3 linked regions of the Immundisolibacter sp. genome follow. Each later gene encodes a partner of the first gene's protein in a complex. Links are inferred from orthologs where the notes say so. Each region holds a gene or a part of one and is shown in the gene's direction. Other genes may lie near its edges.

Evidence for each region.
Region 2: the proteins of dnaN (region 1) and dnaX are in contact, whole or in part, in a cryo-EM structure (PDB 8GIZ), measured with the Escherichia coli proteins. The link is inferred for Immundisolibacter sp. from one-to-one orthologs.
Region 3: the proteins of dnaN (region 1) and holA are in contact, whole or in part, in a cryo-EM structure (PDB 8GIZ), measured with the Escherichia coli proteins. The link is inferred for Immundisolibacter sp. from one-to-one orthologs.

The regions. Positions count from the first base shown.
Region 1 is NZ_JACIZD010000001.1:325,651-332,937, reverse strand. What follows is about bases 1-2,979. They hold dnaN (DNA polymerase III subunit beta), read left to right. Parts: upstream 1-927; coding sequence 928-2,031; downstream 2,032-2,979. Other genes in these bases: recF (DNA replication and repair protein RecF), read left to right, coding at 2,047-2,979; dnaA (chromosomal replication initiator protein DnaA), read left to right, coding at 1-713. Also shown: more of recF, read left to right, coding at 2,980-3,126; gyrB (DNA topoisomerase (ATP-hydrolyzing) subunit B), read left to right, coding at 3,119-5,527; topA (type I DNA topoisomerase), read right to left, coding at 5,603-7,287. UniProt on the Escherichia coli protein: Confers DNA tethering and processivity to DNA polymerases and other proteins. Acts as a clamp, forming a ring around DNA (a reaction catalyzed by the clamp-loading complex) which diffuses in an ATP-independent manner freely and bidirectionally along dsDNA.
Region 2 is NZ_JACIZD010000003.1:193,673-200,857, reverse strand. Bases 2,753-5,629 are described here. They hold dnaX (DNA polymerase III subunit gamma/tau), read left to right. Parts: upstream 2,753-3,282; coding sequence 3,283-4,977; downstream 4,978-5,629. Other genes in these bases: recR (recombination mediator RecR), read left to right, coding at 5,400-5,629; H5U26_RS06925 (YbaB/EbfC family nucleoid-associated protein), read left to right, coding at 5,067-5,387; rpsD (30S ribosomal protein S4), read left to right, coding at 2,753-2,972. Outside these bases: H5U26_RS06965 (tryptophan--tRNA ligase), read left to right, coding at 1-102; H5U26_RS06960 (ScpA family protein), read left to right, coding at 159-908; SMC-Scp complex subunit ScpB, read left to right, coding at 908-1,492; more of rpsD, read left to right, coding at 2,361-2,752; more of recR, read left to right, coding at 5,630-5,999; orn (oligoribonuclease), read left to right, coding at 6,281-6,826; cimA (citramalate synthase), read right to left, coding at 6,931-7,185. UniProt on the Escherichia coli protein: Part of the beta sliding clamp loading complex, which hydrolyzes ATP to load the beta clamp onto primed DNA to form the DNA replication pre-initiation complex.
Region 3 is NZ_JACIZD010000004.1:38,664-45,876, reverse strand. The notes cover bases 2,169-5,073. They hold holA (DNA polymerase III subunit delta), read left to right. Parts: upstream 2,169-3,068; coding sequence 3,069-4,079; downstream 4,080-5,073. Other genes in these bases: H5U26_RS07795 (glutamate-5-semialdehyde dehydrogenase), read left to right, coding at 4,100-5,073; lptE (LPS assembly lipoprotein LptE), read left to right, coding at 2,567-3,061; leuS (leucine--tRNA ligase), read left to right, coding at 2,169-2,535. Outside these bases: lnt (apolipoprotein N-acyltransferase), read left to right, coding at 1-38; more of leuS, read left to right, coding at 76-2,168; more of H5U26_RS07795, read left to right, coding at 5,074-5,335; nadD (nicotinate-nucleotide adenylyltransferase), read left to right, coding at 5,365-6,012; rsfS (ribosome silencing factor), read left to right, coding at 6,016-6,384; 23S rRNA (pseudouridine(1915)-N(3))-methyltransferase RlmH, read left to right, coding at 6,381-6,854; H5U26_RS07775 (YhdP family protein), read left to right, coding at 6,888-7,213. UniProt on the Escherichia coli protein: Part of the beta sliding clamp loading complex, which hydrolyzes ATP to load the beta clamp onto primed DNA to form the DNA replication pre-initiation complex.

The DNA.
Region 1 (7,287 bases):
TGCTGCTGGTGGATGACATCCAGTTCCTGGCCGGCAAGGAGCGCTCGCAGGAAGAGTTCTTCCACGTGTTCAATTCGATGCTGGAGAGCAAGAACCAGCTGGTGATGAGCTGTGACCGTTATCCGCGCGATATCAAGGGCCTGGAAGACCGCCTCAAGTCCCGCTTCGGGTGGGGGCTGTCGGTTGCGGTCGAGCCGCCCGACATGGAAACCCGCGTCGCCATCTTGCTCAGCAAGGCCGATCTGGCCAAAAAGACCGTGCCCCAGGACGTGGCGTTTTTCATCGCCAAGCGGGTGCATTCCAATGTGCGAGAGCTCGAAGGCGCACTGCTGACGGTCATCGCCTATGCCACGCTCACACATGCGCCGATCAGCCTGGAACTGACTCGCGAGGCCTTGAAGGACATCATCAAGGCGCAGGATCGACAGGTGACCCTAGAGTCCATCCTCAAGGCGGTAGCCGAGTACTACCGGCTGCGCGGCAGCGACCTGACGGCTCGCAGCCGCAAGCGCAACTTCGTTCGCCCGCGCCAGGTCGGCATGGCGCTGGCGAAGGAGCTGACCTCCTGCAGCCTGCCGGAAATCGGCGCGGCGTTCGGGGGGCGAGATCACACCACGGTGCTGTACGCCTGCGAGCGGGTCACGGAACTGCGCCGCGACGACGAGTCGATCGCCGCGGACTACATCAATCTTCGACACATCCTGACCAGCTGAAAACCTGTGGATAAGCCTTGGACAGCGGGTCGGGAAAGCGTGGTCAACGGCGGCCGTCAGGGACTGTTAACCGTGTCTGTTGCTTTTTTTACATCGCCAAAACTAAATTCAACTCATTGATGTAAATTGATTATTTTTAGTTACCCAGTTTTCCACAGCGCTAATACTAATAAGCTTTAAATATTCAATACATGGAACTTAATCGAGGTCGACCATGAAGATCAGCGTGGAACGCAACCAGCTTCTGACACCCCTGCAGGTTGCGCATGCGGTGGTCGAGCGCCGCCAGACGCTGCCGATCCTGGCCAACGTGCTGCTGACCGCTACCGAGCACGGGTTTCGTCTGTCCGCGACCGATCTCGAGGTCGAACTGTCGGTTCCCGGCACGCTCGACAAATGCGTGGCTCCCGGAGCAACGACGCTGCCGGCGCGCAAGCTGCTCGACCTGTGCCGTGCCCTGCCCGACGGTACGCTGCTGACGATCGACGCCAGCGGCGATCGGGCCACGGTTCGCGCCGGTCGGTCCCGATTCAGTCTCAGTATCCTGCCGGCGGCGGAGTTTCCGGGTATTGATGTCACGGCGGATGAGCTGGTGCTCGAATTGCCGCAGCGGGATCTGCGACGTGCCATCGAGGCAACACACTTCGCCATGGCGCAACAGGACGTGCGCTATTACCTGAACGGCATGCTGTTCGAAATCAATGCCGGCAAGGTGCGGCTGGTGGCGACCGACGGTCATCGCATGGCGATAACGGAGTTGCCGCTCGAACTGGCACCCGAACTGAATCGGCGCATCATCGTGCCGCGCAAGACAGTCATCGAGGCCCTGCGGCTTTTGAGTGATGACGAGAGCCCTGCGCGGCTGTGTGTCGGTGTGGATCACCTGACCTTGTCGGCTGCGGACATCGTGTTCAAATCCAAGGTGATCGACGGCAGTTTTCCTGACTACGAGCGGGTGGTGCCCCGCAATCAGGACAAGGTGCTCGATATCGACCGTCTGGCCTTGCGCGATGCCCTGAACCGCGTGGCCATTTTTGCGAACGAAAAGTACCGCTCCGTGCGCCTGCAGCTGGAACCGAATCTGTTGCGACTTTCGGCAAACAATGCGGAAAACGAAGACGCCGAGGACGAACTTGAAGTCGATTACGCCGGTGCCAGCCTTGAAATCGGTTTCAACGTCAGCTACCTGATCGATGTGCTGACGGCCCTGCGCAGCGAGTCGGTGCGGCTGCACCTGTCGGATCCGGGCAGCAGCTGCCTGCTGACGGAGCCGGCCGGCGGGTTCAATCGCTACGTCATCATGCCGATGCGGCTGTAGAGGAAATCGATGCGGTTGTCGCGACTCATCGTTCGCGATGTGCGCAACCTGGAAGCGATCGACTGGTGTCCGGCGCCGGGGCTCAACGTGCTGGTGGGGCCAAACGGTGGCGGCAAGACATCCTTGCTCGAGGCGATCCATCTGGCTGCAGTCGGGAGGTCGTTTCGAACACGGGATACAACGCAGGTCGTTCGGCGCGGGACCTCTGGCTTGAATGTCAGCGCGTGGTTCGATGACGCCGACGGACGCGAATTGCATGTCCGTCTGGATCGGGACGCGGCCGGTACGCGGATGCGGTTGGATGGGCGGCCGCTCAAGGCGGCATCGGAGCTGGCCCGGTTGCTGCCGGTTCTGGCGCTGTCCCAGGATGGGGTGCGGCGGTTCAGGATTGGATCCGGCGAGCGGCGCTCGGTGTTGGATTGGGGCTTGTTTCACGTGGAACCGGGATTTCACGTGACCTGGGCGCGGTATCACGCGGCCCTGGCGCAACGCAACGCAGCGCTTCGCGCCAGACAGCCGGCATCGCCGTGGTTGGATGTGATGGGCGAGGCCGGAGAGTCGATCAGTTCCTGCCGGGCAGCGTATGTCCGCAGGCTGCAGGCCTGTGTCGATGTGGTTTGCCAACGACTTCAGCTCGACTTTGGTGTGACGCTGGATCTGCAACGTGGCTGGCGTGATGGCGTGACCCTGGCCGAGTACTGGTTCGAATCCGAAGACAGGGACCGCGGTCTTGGCTACACTTCCGGTGGGCCGCATCGGGCAAATCTGCTTGTGCGCACCGAACAGAAGCTGGGCCTGGAGCACCTTTCGTCCGGGCAGATCAAGTTGCTTTATTTGATTTTGCGGCTGGCGCAGCTTGAGGATTTGCTGAAGCTGAAGCCCGAGTCGCAACCCCTCATTTTCTTTGACGATCTTGCCGCCGAGTTGGACGGCCGTCACCTGAGCGCCGTGCTGGCGGCTTTGGCGAGTCATCAGCTGCAGCGTTTCGTTACCTCTCCGGTCTTGCACGCCGAACTTACCGCCGATGTCGGCGCCGTGTTTCACGTGGAACGGGGCGCGCTGGTGCAGGCATCTTTCCGAGACTCCCATGACTGACGAACACATTTACGACTCTTCCAGCATCAAAGTACTGAAAGGCCTCGATGCGGTCCGCAAGCGTCCCGGCATGTATATCGGTGACACCGATGACGGCAGCGGGCTGCACCACATGGTGTTCGAGGTGGTGGACAACGCAATCGACGAAGCCCTGGCCGGGCACTGCAGTCACGTGAAGGTCGTCATACACAGTGACGGGGGCGTCAGCGTCGAGGACGATGGTCGCGGAATCCCCGTGGATATCCATGCCGAGGAAGGCTGCTCCGCGGCGGAAGTGATCATGACCACGCTCCACGCCGGCGGGAAATTCGACGACAACTCCTACAAGATTTCCGGCGGTTTGCACGGCGTCGGAGTCTCGGTGGTGAATGCACTATCCGAGTACCTGAAGCTGACCATCCGTCGGGACGGCAAACTGCACGAGCAGATCTACCGCGACGGCGTGCCACAGGCTCCGCTTGCGATCGTGGGCGACGCAGACTCGACCGGTACCAAGGTCTATTTCCGCCCCAGCCCGGTGGTATTCACCGACGTCGAGTTCCACTACGACATCCTGGCGAAACGCCTACGGGAACTGTCGTTTCTGAACTCCGGCGTACGCATCGAACTGAATGACGAACGCGACGACCGGCAGGAGGTTTTCGAGTATGTCGGCGGCATCAGCTCGTTTGTCGAGCATCTGAATCGCAACAAGACACCGCTGCACCCGACGGTGTTCCATTTCCTGGACCAGCGCGGCGATGTGGGGGTCGAGGTTGCCATCCAGTGGAACGACTCCTACCAGGAGACGATGTTCTGCTTCACGAACAACATTCCGCAACGGGATGGCGGCACGCATCTGGCCGGCTTTCGAACCGGTCTCACGCGTACGCTGAATCAATACATCGAAAAGGAAGGTCTGGCCAAGAAGGCCAAGGTCGAGACGGCCGGCGAGGACATCCGCGAGGGCATGACCTGCGTTCTGTCGGTCAAGGTGCCGGACCCGAAATTCTCGTCGCAGACCAAGGAAAAGCTGGTTTCATCCGAGGTCAAGGGCATCGTCGAGGCGGCCATCGCCGACAGGTTCAGCGATTTCCTGCTCGAGCATCCCGCCGAGGCGCGCGCCATCGTGTCCAAGATCATCGATGCTGCGCGGGCGCGCGAGGCGGCCCGGCGGGCCCGCGAGATGACCCGCCGCAAAGGCGTGCTGGATATCGCAGGGCTGCCCGGCAAGCTGGCCGACTGCCAGGAAAAGGACCCGAGCCTGTGCGAGCTCTACCTGGTCGAGGGTGATTCTGCCGGAGGCTCCGCAAAACAGGCCCGCGACCGGCGTTCGCAGGCCATTTTGCCGCTGAAGGGCAAGATCCTGAACGTCGAGAAGGCCCGGTTCGACAAGATGCTTGCGTCAGCCGAAGTCGGCACCTTGATCACGGCGCTCGGCTGCGGCATCGGCCGCGAGGAATACAACCCCGACAAGCTGCGTTACCACCGCATCATCATCATGACCGACGCCGACGTGGATGGCGCACATATCTGCACCTTGCTGCTGACGTTCTTCTATCGGCAGATGCCCGAGTTGATAGAGCGTGGTCATTTGTACATAGCCCAGCCTCCGCTGTATCGGGTCAGGAAGGGCAAACAGGAGCGTTACCTCAAGGACGACCGCACGCTGAACCTGTACCTGTTGGAACTGGCGCTGCAGAACGTGGCCCTTCATCCGTCACAGGATGCGCCAGCCCTGCCGGTGGAGGATTTCGAAGCCCTGGCCAAGGACTACACCGCCGCGCTGGCCTTGATCGAGCGTGCCAGCCGGCGCTTTGACCGGCGAATCCTGGATGCGCTTCTGGGGTTGCCGCGCGTGACCGAGGAACGCCTGCAGGACGCATCCGCGATGACGGCTCTGGCGGCGGGCCTGGAGGCTGCGCTCGCGGGCGGCTCCACGCGCTTTACCGCGCGCTGGCAGATCGCATCCGACGGTGCGCAAGGCGCGCTGCAGGTTGAGCGTCACGAGCACGGCGTGCGAACGACGTTTTCCCTGGGACAGGCGTTCTGGCACTCGCCCGAATATCGCGGCATCGGTGTGATGGCAGAGCGCCTGGCTGGCCTGATCGGGCCTGGCGCCACGCTGCGGATTGGCGACACCAGCCGCCCGGTGGCGCGTTTTGGGGACGCCCTTGAAGCGCTGCTTGCCGAAGGTCAGCGCGGGGTCAGTGTGCAGCGCTACAAGGGGCTCGGCGAGATGAATCCCGAGCAGCTATGGGAGACCACCATGGATTTCGCCACCCGGCGCCTGCTTCGGGTGCGGGTGGAGGACGTGGTGGCGGCCGATCAGATGTTCACCACCCTGATGGGCGATGAAGTGTCGCAGCGGCGCGAGTTCATCGAAACCAACGCGCTTGCCGTGGCCAATCTGGACGTGTGAGGTCCAGGCACTGCGCGCTGGCCATCGGTGCGGTGGCCAGTGCGCAATGCCCGCCGATCACTGCCTGGGCAGCCTTCAGGCGGCGCTTTCGGCCAGCTCCGGCGCCGGTTCCCGATAGCCGCAGGCCTTGTCGGGGCACAGTTTCTCGACGCCGCGCCGCTTGGTGGTCTTGATGGTCATGATGGCGTGTCCGCACTTCGGGCACGGCTGGGCCAGAGGCGGATCCCAGACGGCGTATTTGCAGTCCGGGTAACGACTGCAGGAATAAAACAGCTTGCCGTAGCGGGACTTGCGCTCCATGAGCGTGCCCTGTTTGCAGTCCGGGCAGCCGATGCCGGTGTCCTTGGGCTTGTTCAGGGGCTCCACGTGCTTGCAGGTGGGGTAGTTCACGCAGCCTATGAAGCGCCCGTAGCGACCGCGCTTGTAGGCCAGATCGCCGCCACACTCCGGACACTTGCGGTCCAGAAGCTCCAGTGGCGGCTCCGGCTCGCCGGTGGCCGGCTTGATGTCGCGCGTGTACTTGCACTCCGGATAGGCGGTGCAGCCGATGAAGTTGCCCCGCTTGCCAAGCCGTATCGCCAGCGGCTTGCCACATTCGGGGCAGGCCTCGTCCAGCTGCTGCTGCGTGACGTCCCGCCGCGCGACCGAGGTTTCGGTCTGCACCACTCGCTCGTGGAACGGCTGCCAGAAGCGCTCCAGCACCGGTACCCACTCCGCCTCGCCGCGCGACACAGCGTCCAGTTCGTCCTCCAGGCGGGCCGTGAAGTCGTAATCGACGTACTGGGTGAAGAACTCGGTCAGAAAGCGGCTGACCACGCGACCGACGTCGGTGGGCATGAAGCGCTTGCCGTCGAGCTGCACGTATTCGCGCTGCTGGAGCGTAGTGATGATACTGGCGTAGGTCGACGGCCGGCCGATGCCGAATTCTTCCAGCGCCTTGATCAGGCTGGCTTCGTTGAAGCGCGGCGGCGGCTCGGTGAAGTGCTGGTTCGCCTCGAGCGCGCGCAGTTCGACCAGCTCGTCCAACTCCAGCGCCGGCAGATTCGCATCGGCCTGCTCACCATCCTCGCGGTTGTCGTAAACGGCCAGGAAACCCGGCTCGCGCACCGTGGAGCCGGTCGCCCGCAGCAGCGTCGGCTTATGGCCGGGTGGGCACAGGTCGACCGCCACGGTGTCGATCACCGCCGGGTTCATCTGACAGGCAATGGTGCGGTTCCAGACCAGCGTGTAGAGCTTCAGCTGGTCCGCGCTCAGGTACGCGCGCACCGACTCGGGCGTGCGCGCCGCGGAGCTGGGCCGGATCGCCTCGTGGGCCTCCTGTGCGTTCTTGCTCTTGGTCTTGAACACATTGGGCGACTTGGGCAGCGTGTCGCTGCCAAATCGCTGGGCGATGAGCTCCCGGATCTCGGCTACCGCTTCCTGCGCCAGGCTGGTGGAGTCGGTACGCATGTAAGTGATCAGGCCGACCGGGCCGCTGCCGATGTCGATGCCCTCGTACAGCTGCTGCGCGATGCGCATCGTGCGCTGGGCGGTGAAGCCGAAGCGCTTGGAGGCTTCCTGCTGCAGGGTGGAGGTGATGAACGGCGGGCCGGGGTTGCGCTTGCGCGAGCGGCGGGTGATGGCGGCTACCTGCAGCCGGCCCTGGGCCTGCTGCTCGATGGTGCTGCGGATCAGCCCGGCGCGCTCGGCGTCGACCACGCTGAACTGTTCGATCTTCTCGCCTTCGAACTGCGCCAGTTTGGCGGCAAAGGCGGCCTTGC
Region 2 (7,185 bases), on another replicon or contig:
CTGGTGCGCGAGATCATCGCTGGCGGCTGCGAGCAGGCCCGCGAGCACGCTCGCGAGACCCTGGACGAGGTGCGCCAGGTCATGGGGCTGGGCTACCGCTGAGCGCCGACACCGACACGGCCGCAGCGCCGGCGCAGCAGGAACTGCCCCTCGCCCGCGTGCACGGCGAGCGCCTGACGCGCCTGCCGGAAGACCTCTACATCCCTCCGGACGCGCTGGAGGTGTTCCTGGATGCCTTCGAGGGGCCGCTCGATTTCCTGCTGTGGCTGATCCGGCGCCAGAACCTGGACATCCTGGACATCCCGGTGGCCGAAGTGGCGGCGCAGTACATGGCCTACGTCGACCTGATGCGCGACCTGCGCCTGGAGCTGGCGGCCGATTACCTGGTCATGGCGGCGGTGCTGACGGAAATCAAATCGCGCATGCTGCTGCCGCGCCCGGCCGGCGACACCGAAGAGGACGACCCGCGCGCGGCGCTGGTGCGCCGCCTGCAGGACTACGCACGCTTTCGTCATGCCAGCGAGGCACTGGCGCTGCGACCGCAGTTCGGCCGCGATGTGCTGCCGCTCTCGGTGGCGCTGCCGGAGCTGGACCAGCCGGCGCCGGAGGCGCAGGTCAGCCTTGCCGAGCTGCTCGGCGCGATGACCGAAGTGCTGGCCCGCGGCGCGCTCAAGGTGCACCACCACGTGCGCCGCGAGCCGCTGTCGGTGCGCGAGCGCATGAGCCTGATTTTGCAGCGCCTGACGGCCGGTGAGTTCACGCCCCTGCTGTCGCTGCTGCAGCCGGCCGAGGGCCGCGCCGGGGTGGTGGTGAGCTTCCTGGCCATCCTGGAACTGGTGCGCGAACGCCTGATCGAGCTTGGCCAGGCCGAGGCCTTCGGACCGATCTACCTGCGCCCGGCCGCCTGATGGACCTGCTGCGCGTCATCGAGGCGGCCCTGCTGGTGGCCAGCGAGCCGCTGGACGTGGAGCGCCTGCAGCGCCTGCTGCCGCAAGGCCAGACGGCAACCCGCGCCGACATCACCCGCGCCATCGACCAGCTAACCCTGGAGTGCGCGGACCGTGCGCTGGAGTTGGTGCACACCGCCAGCGGCTACCGCTACCAGGTGCGCGCCGTGCATGCCGCGGCGGTGGCGCCGCTGCTGGCCGAACGGGCGCCGCGCTACTCGCGCGCGGTGCTCGAGACGCTTGCCATCATCGCCTACCGCCAGCCGGTGACGCGCGCCGATATCGAGGACATCCGCGGCGTCACGCTGGGCAGCGGCATGATCAAATCCTTGCTCGACCGCGGCTGGGTGCGCGTGCTCGGCCACCGCGAGGTACCGGGCCGGCCGGCCGTGTTTGGCACCACCAAGGCCTTCTTGGACTACTTCGGCCTGCGCAGCCTCAGCCAACTGCCGGCGCTGGCGGACCTGGCCAACCCCGACGATGAGCGGGTGGGCGATCTGCAACTGTCAATGCTGCCGCCGGAGGCGGCCGACCATGCCAACTGAGCGCAAGCATCCACCCGCCGGCGAGCGGCTGCACAAGGTATTGGCGCAGGTGGGCCTGGGCTCGCGGCGGCAGATCGAGGACTGGATCCGCGCCGGGCGCGTGCACGTCAACGATCAGCCGGCGGTGCTCGGCCAGAGCGTGACCGGCGCCGATCGCATCACCGTGGATGGCCAGCCGGTCACGCTGGCGGCGCCGGCCAAGACACGGCTTCTGATCTACCACAAGCCGGAAGGCGAGGTCTGCACCCGCCACGACCCGCAGGGCCGACCGACCGTGTTCGACCGCCTGCCGCCGTTGCCGACCGGGCGCTGGATCAGCGTCGGGCGCCTGGACATCAGCAGCTCCGGCCTGCTGCTGCTGACCACCGACGGCGCCCTGGCCAACCGGCTGATGCACCCCTCGAACCACCTGCAGCGCGAATACGCGGTGCGCGTCAATGGCGACGTGGACGCGGCCATGCTGGAGCGGCTGCGCGCCGGCGTGGAACTGGAGGACGGTCCGGCCCGCTTCGTGATCATCACCGACGGCGGCGGCGAGGGGCGCAACCACTGGTACAACGTCACCGTCGACGAGGGCCGCAATCGCCTGGTGCGCCGCCTGTGGGCCTCGCAGGGCATCGTCGTCAGCCGGCTGCTGCGGGTGCGCTTCGGGCCCTTGCAGCTGCCGCGCGCGCTCGGCCGTGGCCAGTACCGCGAGGCCACTGCGGCCGAGCTGGCCAGCGTGTCCGTGCGCCCGGCGACGGCCAGCCGGCCGGTGCGCAGCAGCGGCGGCTTGAAACCCACACGCCGGCGCGGGTAACATAGCCCCCTTGTTTTTGAACCGCCGGGCACCCGCCCGGCGTTTTTTTCAGGTCAGGACACAGCATCGATGGCACGGTATACCGGTCCCCGGCTCAGGGTTGTACGGCGTTTTCAGCAGCAGCTGCCGGGTCTTACCCGCAAGACCGACGGCGTGCGCGCCAACCCGCCCGGCCAGCACGGCGCCCGCCGCGGCCGGCCCAGCGACTATCGCCTGCGCCTGGATGAGAAGCAGAAGCTGGTCTACAACTACGGCCTTGGCGAGCGTCAGCTTCGCAATTACTTCAAGGCCGCCGCCAGCCGCAAGGGCGACACCGGCAAAAACCTGCTGGCGCTGCTCGAATCGCGCCTGGACAACGTGGTGTTCCGCCTCGGCTTCGCGCCGACCATCCCGGCCGCCCGCCAGGTGGTAAAGCACGGCCACATCACGGTCAACGGCCGGCGCGTGGACATTCCGAGCTACCCGCTGCGTCCCGGTGACGTGATCGGCGTGCACGAAGGCAGCCGCCAGCATCCGGTGATCGTGGAGACCCTGCAGTCGCCGTCGCTGAGCCTGCCCGAGTACCTGGACATGGACGCCAGCACGATGACCGGCACCTTCCGGCACATGCCCGAACGCGCCGACATCCCGCTCGAGGTGCAGGAAAACTTCGTCGTCGAGTACTACTCGCGCGTGAGTTGATCTTGGCGCGGGTCTGCCGCGCCGCCATCCGGCCGTACTCGATGCTCCTCATGGCCGGGGCCGATTCCCGGAGAGGTGTCCGAGTGGTTGAAGGAGCACGCCTGGAAAGTGTGTATACGTCAAAAGCGTATCGAGGGTTCGAATCCCTCCCTCTCCGCCAGTTCTGTCGATGTGTTCGGTTCAATGGCGGGCCTGTCAGTCTCCCCGCGGTGATAGCTCGTGAACCCCGCCAGGCCCGGAAGGGAGCAACGGTAGCGAACGATTCAGGCGCCGGGGCCCGGCTGGCAGGTTCCGCCGCCCTCATGTTTGCGTGCGTCTTGTGAGCTACCAGGCGCTCGCCCGCAAGTGGCGGCCGCGCCGCTTCGCCGACATGGTCGGTCAGGAGCACGTGCGCCGCGCCCTGACCAATGCCCTGGCCAGCGATCGCCTGCACCACGCGTATCTGTTCACCGGCACCCGGGGCGTCGGCAAGACCACCGTCGCCCGCCTGTTCGCCAAGGCGCTGAACTGCGAGCAGGGCGTCAGCGTCGAGCCCTGCGGCCAGTGCGCGGCCTGCACCGCCATCGACGCCGGGCGCTTCATGGACATGATCGAGGTCGATGCCGCCTCGCGCACGGGCGTCGACGACACCCGCGACCTGCTCGAAAACGTCCAGTACGCGCCCACGCAGGGCCGCTACAAGGTGTACCTCATCGACGAGGTGCACATGTTCTCCAAGAGCAGCTTCAACGCGCTGCTCAAGACCCTTGAAGAACCGCCGCCGCACATCAAGTTCCTGCTGGCCACCACCGACCCGCAGAAGATTCCGGCCACCATCCTGTCGCGCTGCCTGCAGTTCAACCTGCGCGCGTTGACGCCGGAGCAGGTCGGCGGACAACTGACACGCGTGCTGCTGGCCGAGCAGATCGCGCCGGATGCGGCCGCCGTGGAACTGCTGGCACGCGCCGCGGCCGGCAGCATGCGCGACGCGCTGAGCCTGCTCGACCAGGCGCTGGCGCACGGCGGCGGCGAACTGCATGCCGATGCGGTGCGCGCCATGCTGGGCACGCTGGACCGCAGCCATGCCGTGCGGCTGCTGAACGCCCTGGCCGATGGCGACGGCCCGGCCCTGCTGGCGGCGCTGGCCGAAACCAACGCCCAGGCCGCCGACCCGGCCGCCGTGCTGGACGACCTGCTGCGCCTGCTGCACCAGGTGGCGCTGTGCCAGGCGGTACCGGGCGCCAGTCTGGCCGCCGATGCCGACCCGGCGGTGGTCGATGCACTCGCCCATCGCATCGCCGCCGAGGACGTGCAGCTCTACTACCAGATGGCGCTGATCGGCCGCCGCGACCTGCCGCTGGCGCCGGACCCGGCCAGCGGCCTTGAAATGCTGCTGCTGCGCCTGCTGGTGTTCCGCCCGGACGGCGGCGAGGACGCGCCCACGCGGCGGCCGGAACCGCAAAAGGCCGCCCCGGCAGCGCCGCCGGCAAGCCGCCCCGCGCCGGTGTCGACGGCTCCAGCGACGACGGTCCGGACATCGGGAGCGGCTGAAAGACCAACCGCCAGGCCCGTACCGGCGGCGTCAGCGGCCATCGAGCCGCCCCGGCAACCGGCAGCGCCAACGACCGCGCGGCAGCCGACCGCAGCCCTCGACGACTGGGCCACACTCGCCGCGCAGCTCGGCCTGCGCGGGGCTGCCAATCAATTGGCACAACACTGCGCGCTGCTGCAACGTCGGGACAACCATTTCGAGCTGGCAGTGGACGCCCGCAGCCGGGGCCTGCTCACGCCGGCGACCCGGCAAGCGTTGACCGAAGCCCTGTCGGGCCTGATCGGTCAGCCGGCACGGGTGGACTTCAGCGACCAGGCCGCCGCGGCCGACACGCCGGCGCAGCAATCGGCCCGCGCCGCGGCCGAGCGCCAGGCGCAGGCTCGCAGCACATTGGAAAGCAACCCGCTGGTGCGCGGCCTGATGGACACACTCGATGCGCGCATCATCGACGGCTCTGAAGCAGCGGCCGATTAGGCCGCCCCGGTTGGGCCGCACCGATTAGGCCGCCCGGGCCGGGCCGCGCCCGCTAAACTCGGCACTCGCCACGAACACGAGGAACGCCCATGAAAGGCAACATGAATCAGCTCATGCAACAGGCCCAACGCATGCAGGAGGCCATGCAAAAGGCGCAGCAGGCGCTGGCGGGCATCGAAGTCAGCGGCGCCGCCGGCGGCGGGCTGGTCACCGTGACCATCAGCTGCAACCACCAGGTGCGGCGGGTCAGCATCGACCCCGGCCTGCTCGGCGACGATCGCGACATGCTCGAAGACCTGGTCGCTGCCGCCGTCAACGACGCCCTGCGCAAGGTCGAACAGGCCACGCAGGAACACATGAACAGCGCGCTGGGCGGCATGAAGCTGCCCGGCATGAACCTGCCGTTCTGATCCGACGGCGTCGTGGCCCAGGGACTTATCGAGGCACTGACGCAGGCCCTGCAGCGCCTGCCGGGCGTCGGCCCCAAGTCGGCCCGGCGCATGGCCTTCCACCTGCTGGTGCGCGACCGCGACGGTGGCCGGCGGCTGGGGCAGGTGCTGCTGGAGGCCATGGAGCGGGTCGGCCGTTGCAGCCAGTGTCGCAACCTGACCGAACAGGACGTTTGCGCAGTGTGCAGCTCGCCGCGGCGCGACCACAGCCTGCTGTGCGTGGTGGAAAGCCCGGCCGACGTGCAGGCCATCGACCAGGCAAGCGGCTTCCAGGGACTGTATTACGTGCTGCACGGCCACCTGTCGCCGCTGGACGGCATCGGCCCCGCAGAACTGGAGCTGGACCGCCTCACGACGCGCCTGGACAGCGGCGAGGTGCAGGAACTGATCCTGGCCACCAACCCCACCGTCGAGGGCGAGGCCACCGCCCACTACATCGCGGAACTGGCCCGCGCGCGCGGCATCCGCAGCACGCGCATCGCCCACGGCGTGCCGATGGGCGGCGACCTGGAATTCGTCGACGGCGGCACGCTGCGCCAGGCGCTGCTGGGCCGGCGCGACTACGGCGCCTGATGGAGCGCTGAATAAATCCATCCTGGATTTCTCAGCGCCCGCCACCTGGAAAAACCAGGTCAGCGCAGCTTCCCTGCGCGAGGATCGCCCGGCGCAGCCGGGCTCCTACAGCCGCTGATTTTGGCAGCGCGTCCCGGCGCTGCGGGCAACGCCAAAGAGCGCAGCGTTTCCTTGTGCGCCGGACGCCACGAACCGGCATGCTATAGTCCGCGCCCCCTCGTTTGCCCCCCGGTTGCGCGTGGCGTTTAATCGTCCGCGTCACCCGCCCCGCTGGATACCTGATGCCCCCGAAAGCCGGCTCCCTGATCTGGATAGACCTCGAAATGACCGGCCTGAATACGGCCTGGGACGGCATCATCGAGATCGCCACCGTGGTCACCGATGCGGACCTGAACGTCATCGCCGAGGGACCCATGCTGGCCATCCAGCAACCGGAGGAGATGCTGGCCGGCATGGACGAATGGAACACCCGCCAGCACACCAAAAGCGGCCTGGTCGAGCGGGTCCGCAACTCCACCATCACGCTGGCCGAGGCCGAGCGCCAGACGGTGGACTTCCTGCGCCGCCACGTGGGGCGCAACGAATCGCCCATGTGCGGCAGCAGCATCTGCCAGGACCGCCGCTTCCTGGCCCGGTTGATGCCCGAGCTGGAAGCCTATTTCCACTACCGGAATCTTGACGTCAGCACGCTGAAGGAACTGGCGCTGCGCTGGGCACCTGAGGTGGCCGCCTCATTCAAGAAGCGCTCCTCGCACCTGGCGCTGGAAGACGTCCACGACTCGATCCGCGAACTGCGCCACTACCGCGAGCATCTGCTGAAGGTATAGGCAACCGACCGTGAGAGCGGCACCCCCGCCGCGAATCAAACTACCGGCGCCCCGCTCATTCGGCCCGCGGGCGGGTCTCCCACAGAAGTCCTTCGTACTCGTTCTCAGGCGTTTACGCCGTCGTGCCACAGCTTGTACGTGATGGCATCCGACAGCGCCTGCCAGGACGCCTCGATCACGTTGGTGGAGGCGCCCACCGTGGTCCAGCGGCGCCGGCTGGGGTCGCTGCACTCCAGCATCACGCGCGTCGTCGCCCCGGTGCCGGCGCCCGATTCCAGAATCCGCACCTTGTAGTCGGTCAGCTGCAGCCCGGCCAGGGTCGGGTAGGCCGCCAGCAGCGCCTGGCGCAGGGCCAGATC
Region 3 (7,213 bases), on another replicon or contig:
GGTGGCGGGGCCGGGCGGGCACGGGCCGGCGGCTATAATCGGCGGTCTTTTTTTGCCGCCCTTGCGCAGTCCTTCATGAATCGCCAGTACGACGCCGCCACGGTCGAAGCCCAGGCACAGGCCTGGTGGCAGGAACACCACGCCTTCGCGGCGGCCGACGACGGGCCGGGCGAGAAGTTCTACTGCCTGTCGATGTTTCCGTACCCGTCCGGTGCGCTGCACATGGGCCACGTGCGCAATTACACCATCGGCGACGTGCTGGCGCGCTTTCAGATGATGCAGGGCCGGCGCGTGCTGCAGCCGATGGGCTGGGACGCCTTCGGCATGCCGGCCGAGAACGCCGCCATCCAGCGCGGCATCGCGCCCAGCCGCTGGACCTACGACAACATCGCCCACATGCGCGCGCAGCTGCAGCGCCTGGGCTTTGCCTATGACTGGCGGCGCGAGATCGCCACCTGCCGGCCCGAGTACTACCGCTGGGAACAGTGGCTGTTCACGCGCCTGCTGAAGAAAGGCCTGGCCTACCGCAGGCTGGCGGCGGTCAACTGGGACCCGGTCGACCAGACGGTGCTGGCCAACGAGCAGGTCATCGACGGGCGCGGCTGGCGCTCCGGGGCGCTGGTCGAGCGGCGCGAGATTCCGCAGTGGTTCCTGCGCATCACCGCTTATGCCGACGAACTGCTGGCGGACCTGGACGGCCTGGACTGGCCGGAGCCGGTCAAGACCATGCAGCGCAACTGGATCGGCCGCTCGGTGGGTATGGAACTGAGCTTCGAGGTGCCCGGCTACGGGCAGTTGAAGGTATTCACCACGCGCCCGGACACGCTGTACGGCGCCACCTACATGGCGGTGGCGGCCGAGCATCCGCTGGCGCAGCAGGTGGCGGCCGGCAACCCGGCGCTGGCCGACGCCATCGACCAACTCAAACCCCGCGAGACCAGCGAGGCGGCGCTGCAGACCCAGGAAAAACTCGGCGTCGACACGGGCCTTCGCGCCGTGCATCCGCTGACCGGCGAGCAGATGCCGGTGTGGGTGGCCAACTTCGTGCTGATGGACTACGGCGAGGGCGCCATCATGGCCGTGCCCGGCCACGACCAGCGCGACTGGGAATTCGCCCGCCAGTACCGGCTGCCGATCCGGCCGGTGGTGGCGCCGGCTGGTTTCGACGGCGATCCGGCCAGCCTGGTCGAACACGCCGCGTTCACCGACAAGGGCCTGCTGATCAACTCCGGACCTCACGACGGTCTGGAGTTTCAGGCGGCCTTCGACGCCATCGCGGACCTGGCGCAGGCGCGCGGCATCGGCGCCCGGCGCGTGCAGTACCGCCTGCGCGACTGGGGCGTGTCGCGCCAGCGCTACTGGGGCTGCCCGATTCCGGTCATCCACTGCGAGGCCTGCGGACCGGTGCCGGTGCCGGACGCGCAGCTGCCGGTGCGCCTGCCCGAGGACGTCACGGTGGACGGCAGCGGCTCGCCGCTGACGCGCATGCCCGAGTTCTACGAGACCACCTGCCCGGACTGCGGTCGTGCGGCGCGCCGCGAGACGGACACCTTCGACACCTTCTTCGAGTCGTCCTGGTACTTCGCGCGTTTTGCCTGTCCCGATCTGGACACGGCCATGCTGGACCGGCGCGCCGACCACTGGCTGCCGGTGGACCAGTACGTCGGCGGCATCGAGCACGCCATCCTGCACCTGCTGTACGCGCGCTTCTTCACCAAGCTGATGCGCGACGAGGGCCTGATCAGCGCCAGCGAGCCGTTCACGCGGCTGCTCACGCAGGGCATGGTGCTCAAGGACGGCGCCAAGATGTCCAAGTCCAAGGGCAACACGGTCGACCCGCAGGCGCTGATCGATCGCTACGGCGCGGACACGGCGCGGCTGTTCATCATTTTTGCCTCGTCCCCGGACCAGGCGCTGGAATGGTCCGACGAGGGCGTGGCCGGTGCCAATCGTTTCCTGAAGCGCCTGTGGGCTTTCGCGGCCGATTTTCGCGCCTGGCGGGAGACCGCGCCGGCCGCCGATGCGCAGGCGCTGGACGCTGCGCAGCGCGACGCCCGGCGCGAAATCCACGCTTGTCTGCAGCAGGCCAGCCACGACTTTCGCAAGAACCAGTTCAACACCGTGGTGTCGGCCGGCATGAAGATGCTGAACGAGCTGTCGCGCCTGCCGGTGCCGGAAACCGGCGGCGGCTACCGGGCGCTGGTCGAGGAAGGCCTGTCCATCCTGCTGCGGCTGCTGTCGCCGATCGTCCCGCACATCACGCACGGCCTGTGGGATGAGCTCGGTTACCAGGGCCCGCTGCTGCGCGCTGCCTGGCCGCTGGTCGACCCGGCGGCGCTGCAAGCCGATGAAATCACGCTGGCAGTGCAGGTTTCAGGCAAGCTGCGCGGCACCGTGCGGGTGCCGGCCGGCGCCGATCAGGAAGCCGTGCGCGCGGCGGCGCTGGCCGAGCCGAACGTGCAGCGTTTCGTGGGCGAGGCGCCGGTGCGCAAGGTCATCGTGGTGCCGGGCAAGCTGGTCAATATCGTTGTCTGAACTGTCGACTGAACACCGGGTGAACCGATCCATGCGCCGATTTCTTTTCTTCCCGGCCCTGGCCGCACTGTTGCTGATGTCCGGCTGCGGCTTTCACGTGCGCGGCAACTACCAGCTGCCCGATACGGTGGGGGCGGTGTTCATCGACGTGCCGGGCTACGACTACGACCTGCGCCATCGCCTGCAGCGCACGCTGGCCAGCCGCGGCGTGCGTCTGGTCGAGGACGCCACGGCCGCCGATGCGGTGCTGCAGATCAGCAACCCGAGGTTCGACACGCGGGTGCTGTCCGTGGGCACCGACGCCCGCGTGCGCGAGCACGAGCTGCGCTACAGGCTCGGTTTCGAGCTGCGAAAGCGGGACGGCAGCTTCCTGGTCGCGCCGCAGACCGTCGAGCTGCTGCGCGATGTCAGCTACGACGAAACCAACGTGCTGGGCAGTCAGAGCGAGCAGAGCGCCGGCCGCCTGGAGCTGCAGGACCAGGCGGTGCAGCAGATCATGCGGCGCCTGGCGGCGCGCCTGGGCTGAGCCGGCCGTGCAGCTGAAACCGGAGCAGCTGCCCGCGGCCCTGGCCCGCGGCCTGGCGCCGGTGTACCTGCTGGCCGGCGAGGAGCCTTTGCTGGTGGCCGATGCCGCCAGCGCCGTGCGCGGCGCAGCGCGGGCAGCCGGCTACGACGAGCGGGTGGTGCACGAGGTCGAGCGTGGCTTCGACTGGAGCCTGCTGCGCGGCGAGGCGGCCAGCCTGTCGCTGTTCGCGCAGCGCCGGCTGATCGAACTGCGCCTGGGCAGCGGCAAATTGGCCGAGGACGGTATTGCCGCCTTGTGTGACTACCTCGCCGCGCCGCCGCCGGACGTGCTGCTGCTGTTGACCGGCGACGGTTTCGACAAGCGCACGCGCGACAGCGGCTGGTTCGCCGCCTGCGATCGAGCCGGGGTGGTCATGTATGCCTGGCCGCTGGAGGTCGCCGCGCTGCCGCGCTGGCTGGTGGCCCGGGCGCGTGGGCTGGGCCTGGCGCTGGACGAGCAGGCGGCCGCACTGCTGGCCGACCTGACCGAAGGCAACCTGCTGGCGGCGGCGCAGGAACTGGACAAGCTGGCCCTGCTGGCGCCGCCCGGCGGTGCGCTGGACCGTGACGGCGTGCTGCAGGCGGTTGGCGACAGCACGCGCTACGCGACGCGCGACCTGGCCGATGCGGTGCTGGCCGGCGATCGGCTGCGCCTGACGCGGGCGCTGGCGCACCTGCAGGATTCCGGCGAGACGCCCATCCTGGCCCTGTGGCAGCTGACGCAGGACCTGCAACGGCTGATCGACGGCAACAGCTTTGGCCAGCCGCCGCGGCGGCGCGAGCTGATCGAGCGTGCCGCCCGCCGCCGGCCGCCGGCCGCCTGGCAGGGCCTGCTGGCGCAGGCGGCGCAGGTCGATCGTGCCAACAAGGGCGTCGGCGGCGGTGTCGAGCCCTGGCAGGCACTGACCGCGCTGGCGCTGCGCATGGCCGGGCCAGCAAAGGCCGGCCGCCAATCTTCGGCCCACCCACAGCGGAGCTGACCGTGGAACTCGACGCTTACATGCAGCAGCTTGGCCAGCGCGCCCGCCAGGCCGCACGACACATGGCCCGCGCCAGCACCGGCGCCAAGAATGCCGCCCTGCTGGCGATTGCCGATGCCCTGCAGCGCAGCGAAGCGGCCTTGCGGGCGGCCAATGACAAGGATCTGGCAGCCGGCCGGGCGGCGGGTCTGGACGAGGCGCTGCTCGACCGCCTGCTGCTGGACGCGCGTGGCATCGCCGGCATGGCCGAGGGCCTGCGCCAGATCGCGGCGCTGCCCGATCCAGTCGGTGCGGTCGACGAGCTGCGCGCCCGGCCGTCGGGCATCCGCGTCGGGCGCATGCGCGCGCCGCTGGGTGTGGTCGGCATCATTTACGAGTCCCGCCCCAACGTCACCGCCGACGCGGCCGGGCTGTGCCTCAAATCCGGCAACGCCTGCATCCTGCGCGGCGGCTCGGAGGCGCTGCACTCGAACCTGGCCATCGCGGCGTGCATCGCCCGCGGTTTGGAAGCCGCCGGCCTGCCGGCCACCGCGGTGCAGGTGCTGGAAACCACCGACCGCGCGGCGGTTGGCCTGCTGGCCGGCCTGGTCGAGTACGTGGACATCATCGTGCCGCGCGGCGGCAAGGGGCTGATCCAGGCCGTCATGCAGCAGGCGCGGGTGCCGGTGCTCAAGCACCTGGACGGCGTGTGCCACGTCTACATCGACGACGGCGCCGACCCGGACATGGCCCGGCGCATCGTGCTGAACGCCAAGACCCACCGCTATGGCGTGTGCAACGCCATGGAAACCCTGCTGGTGGCAGCCGGCGCGGCGGACATGCTGCCGGCCATCGCCGCCGAGCTGTCTGCCAAAGGCGTCGAGCTGCGCGGCTGCGAGCGCGCCCGCGCCCAGGTGCCGGGCATGACGCCCGCTACCGAGGCCGACTGGCATGCCGAGTACCTGGCGCCGATCCTGGCCGTGCGCGTGGTGGACGGCCTGGACGAGGCCATGGAGCACATCGCCCGCTACGGCTCGGCGCACACCGAAGCGATCATCACCCGCGACCTTGGCCGCGCCGACCGCTTCCTGCGCGAGGTCGATTCGGCCTCGGTGATGGTCAATGCCTCGACCCGCTTCGCCGACGGCTTCGAGTACGGGCTGGGGGCCGAGATCGGCATCAGCACCGACAAGCTGCACGCCCGCGGGCCGGTCGGGCTGGAGGGCCTGACCAGCCAGAAGTGGGTGGTGCTGGGCAACGGCGAGGTACGCACCTGACGGCCGCCGCCGTGCGCGGGCGCCGCCGCTTGCGACCGGTCGGCATCCTGGGCGGCACCTTCGACCCGGTGCACATCGGCCATCTGCGGGCGGCGATCGAAATCTGCGATGCGCTGGATCTGGCGCAGGTGCGCCTGATCCCGGCCCACGTGCCGCCGCACCGCTCGCAGCCGGTGGCAAGCGCCGCCCAGCGCCTGGCCATGCTGCGCCTGGCGGTGCGCGGCGTGGCCGGACTGACCGTGGATGCTCGGGAACTCGAGCGTGCCGGGCCGTCCTACACGGTCGATACGCTGACCGATCTGCGGATGCAGCTTGGCCGGCGGCCGCTGTGCCTGCTGGTCGGCGAAGACGCCTTTCTGGGACTGACCACCTGGCATCGCTGGCAGGACCTGTTCGAGCTGGCCCACCTGGTGGTCATGCAGCGTCCGCCCTTGCCGGGCGAGCCGGCCCGCGAGCTGCCGCCCGCGCTCGCCCGGGCCGTGGCCGGCCGCTGGGCCGACAGCGCGCAGGCGCTGGCCGGGTCGGCGGCGGGTCTGGTCTGGCGCCAGGCGCTGCCGCCGCTGGACATTTCCGCCACCCGCGTGCGGGCCGCGCTGCGCGCCGGGCGCAGCGTGCACTTTCTCGTGACCGACGGTTGCCTGCGGTACATTCGCCGTCATCACCTCTATACCGACTGAAACATGCCGCAAGACTTGGCCGGCCTGCAGGCCGTGGTGCTCAGCGCCCTCGAAGAACTCAAAGCCGTCGACGTGACGGTGCTCGACGTCAGCCAGCTGACCAGCCTTACCAGTGTCATGGTGGTGGCAAGCGGCACCTCGAGCCGCCATGTGCGGGCACTGGCCGAATCCGCCCGCGACGCCGCCAAGGCCGCCGGTTACCCGGTTCTGGGCATGGAAGGCGACAGCGGTGCCGAATGGGTGCTGGTGGACCTGGTCGACCTGGTGCTGCACGTGATGCTGCCGCAGACGCGCGCCCTGTACCGCCTCGAGGACCTGTGGTCGGCGCGGCCTGGCCGGCCGAAGGCAGAGCAGGCCGGCGACGGGGTGTGAGCCAGGTGCTGATTCTGGCGGTCGGCCACCGACCGCCGGCCTGGGTCAGCGCCGCCTGTGGCGATTATCTGAGCCGTTTCGGGCGACGCCTGAAGGTGGAGCTGAAGGAAATCCCGCCGGCCCGGCGCAGCGCAGGTGGCCTCGCCGCTGCGCTGGCGCAGGAAGACGCCCGCCTGCTGGCGGCGTTGCCGGACAGTGCCTGGCCGGTGCTGCTCGACCCGCGTGGGGAGCAATACGACTCCGAAGCCCTGGCGGGTGCCCTGTCCGGCTGGCTGGAGCACGGCGGGCCGCTGGCGCTGCTGATCGGCGGCGCCGACGGTTTCGGTCCCGGCGTGCGCGCGCGCGCCCGGGCCAGCTGGTCGCTGTCGCGGCTGACCTTTCCGCACATGCTGGCGCGGGTGCTGGTGGCCGAGCAGCTGTACCGTGCCTGGAGCCTGCTGCACAAGCTGCCGTATCACCGGGAGCACTGAGCCGGTGCCTGCCCGTCCCGCTGCGTTCCGGCCATGCGCGTTCTGATTGGCCGTCTGCGCCGCCTGTTGGCGTGGACTGTGTTCGCGTTGCTGGTGCTCGCGGCCGCTGGCCTGAGCGCGCTGCGCGTGCTGTTGCCGCAGCTCGAGCAGCGGCCGCAGCAGGTGGCGGCCGTGGTCAGCCGGGTGCTCGGACAGCCGGTGCAGTTCTCCGACCTGAGCGCGGGTCTGCGCGGCAATACGCCGGAAATCTCCCTGCGCAGCGCCAGCCTCCTTGGCAGCGACGGCAGCGTCACGCGGGTGGCGGCACTGAGTCTGCGCTTCAACTGGCTGGCCTCGCTGCTGGCGTGGGAGCCGCGCCT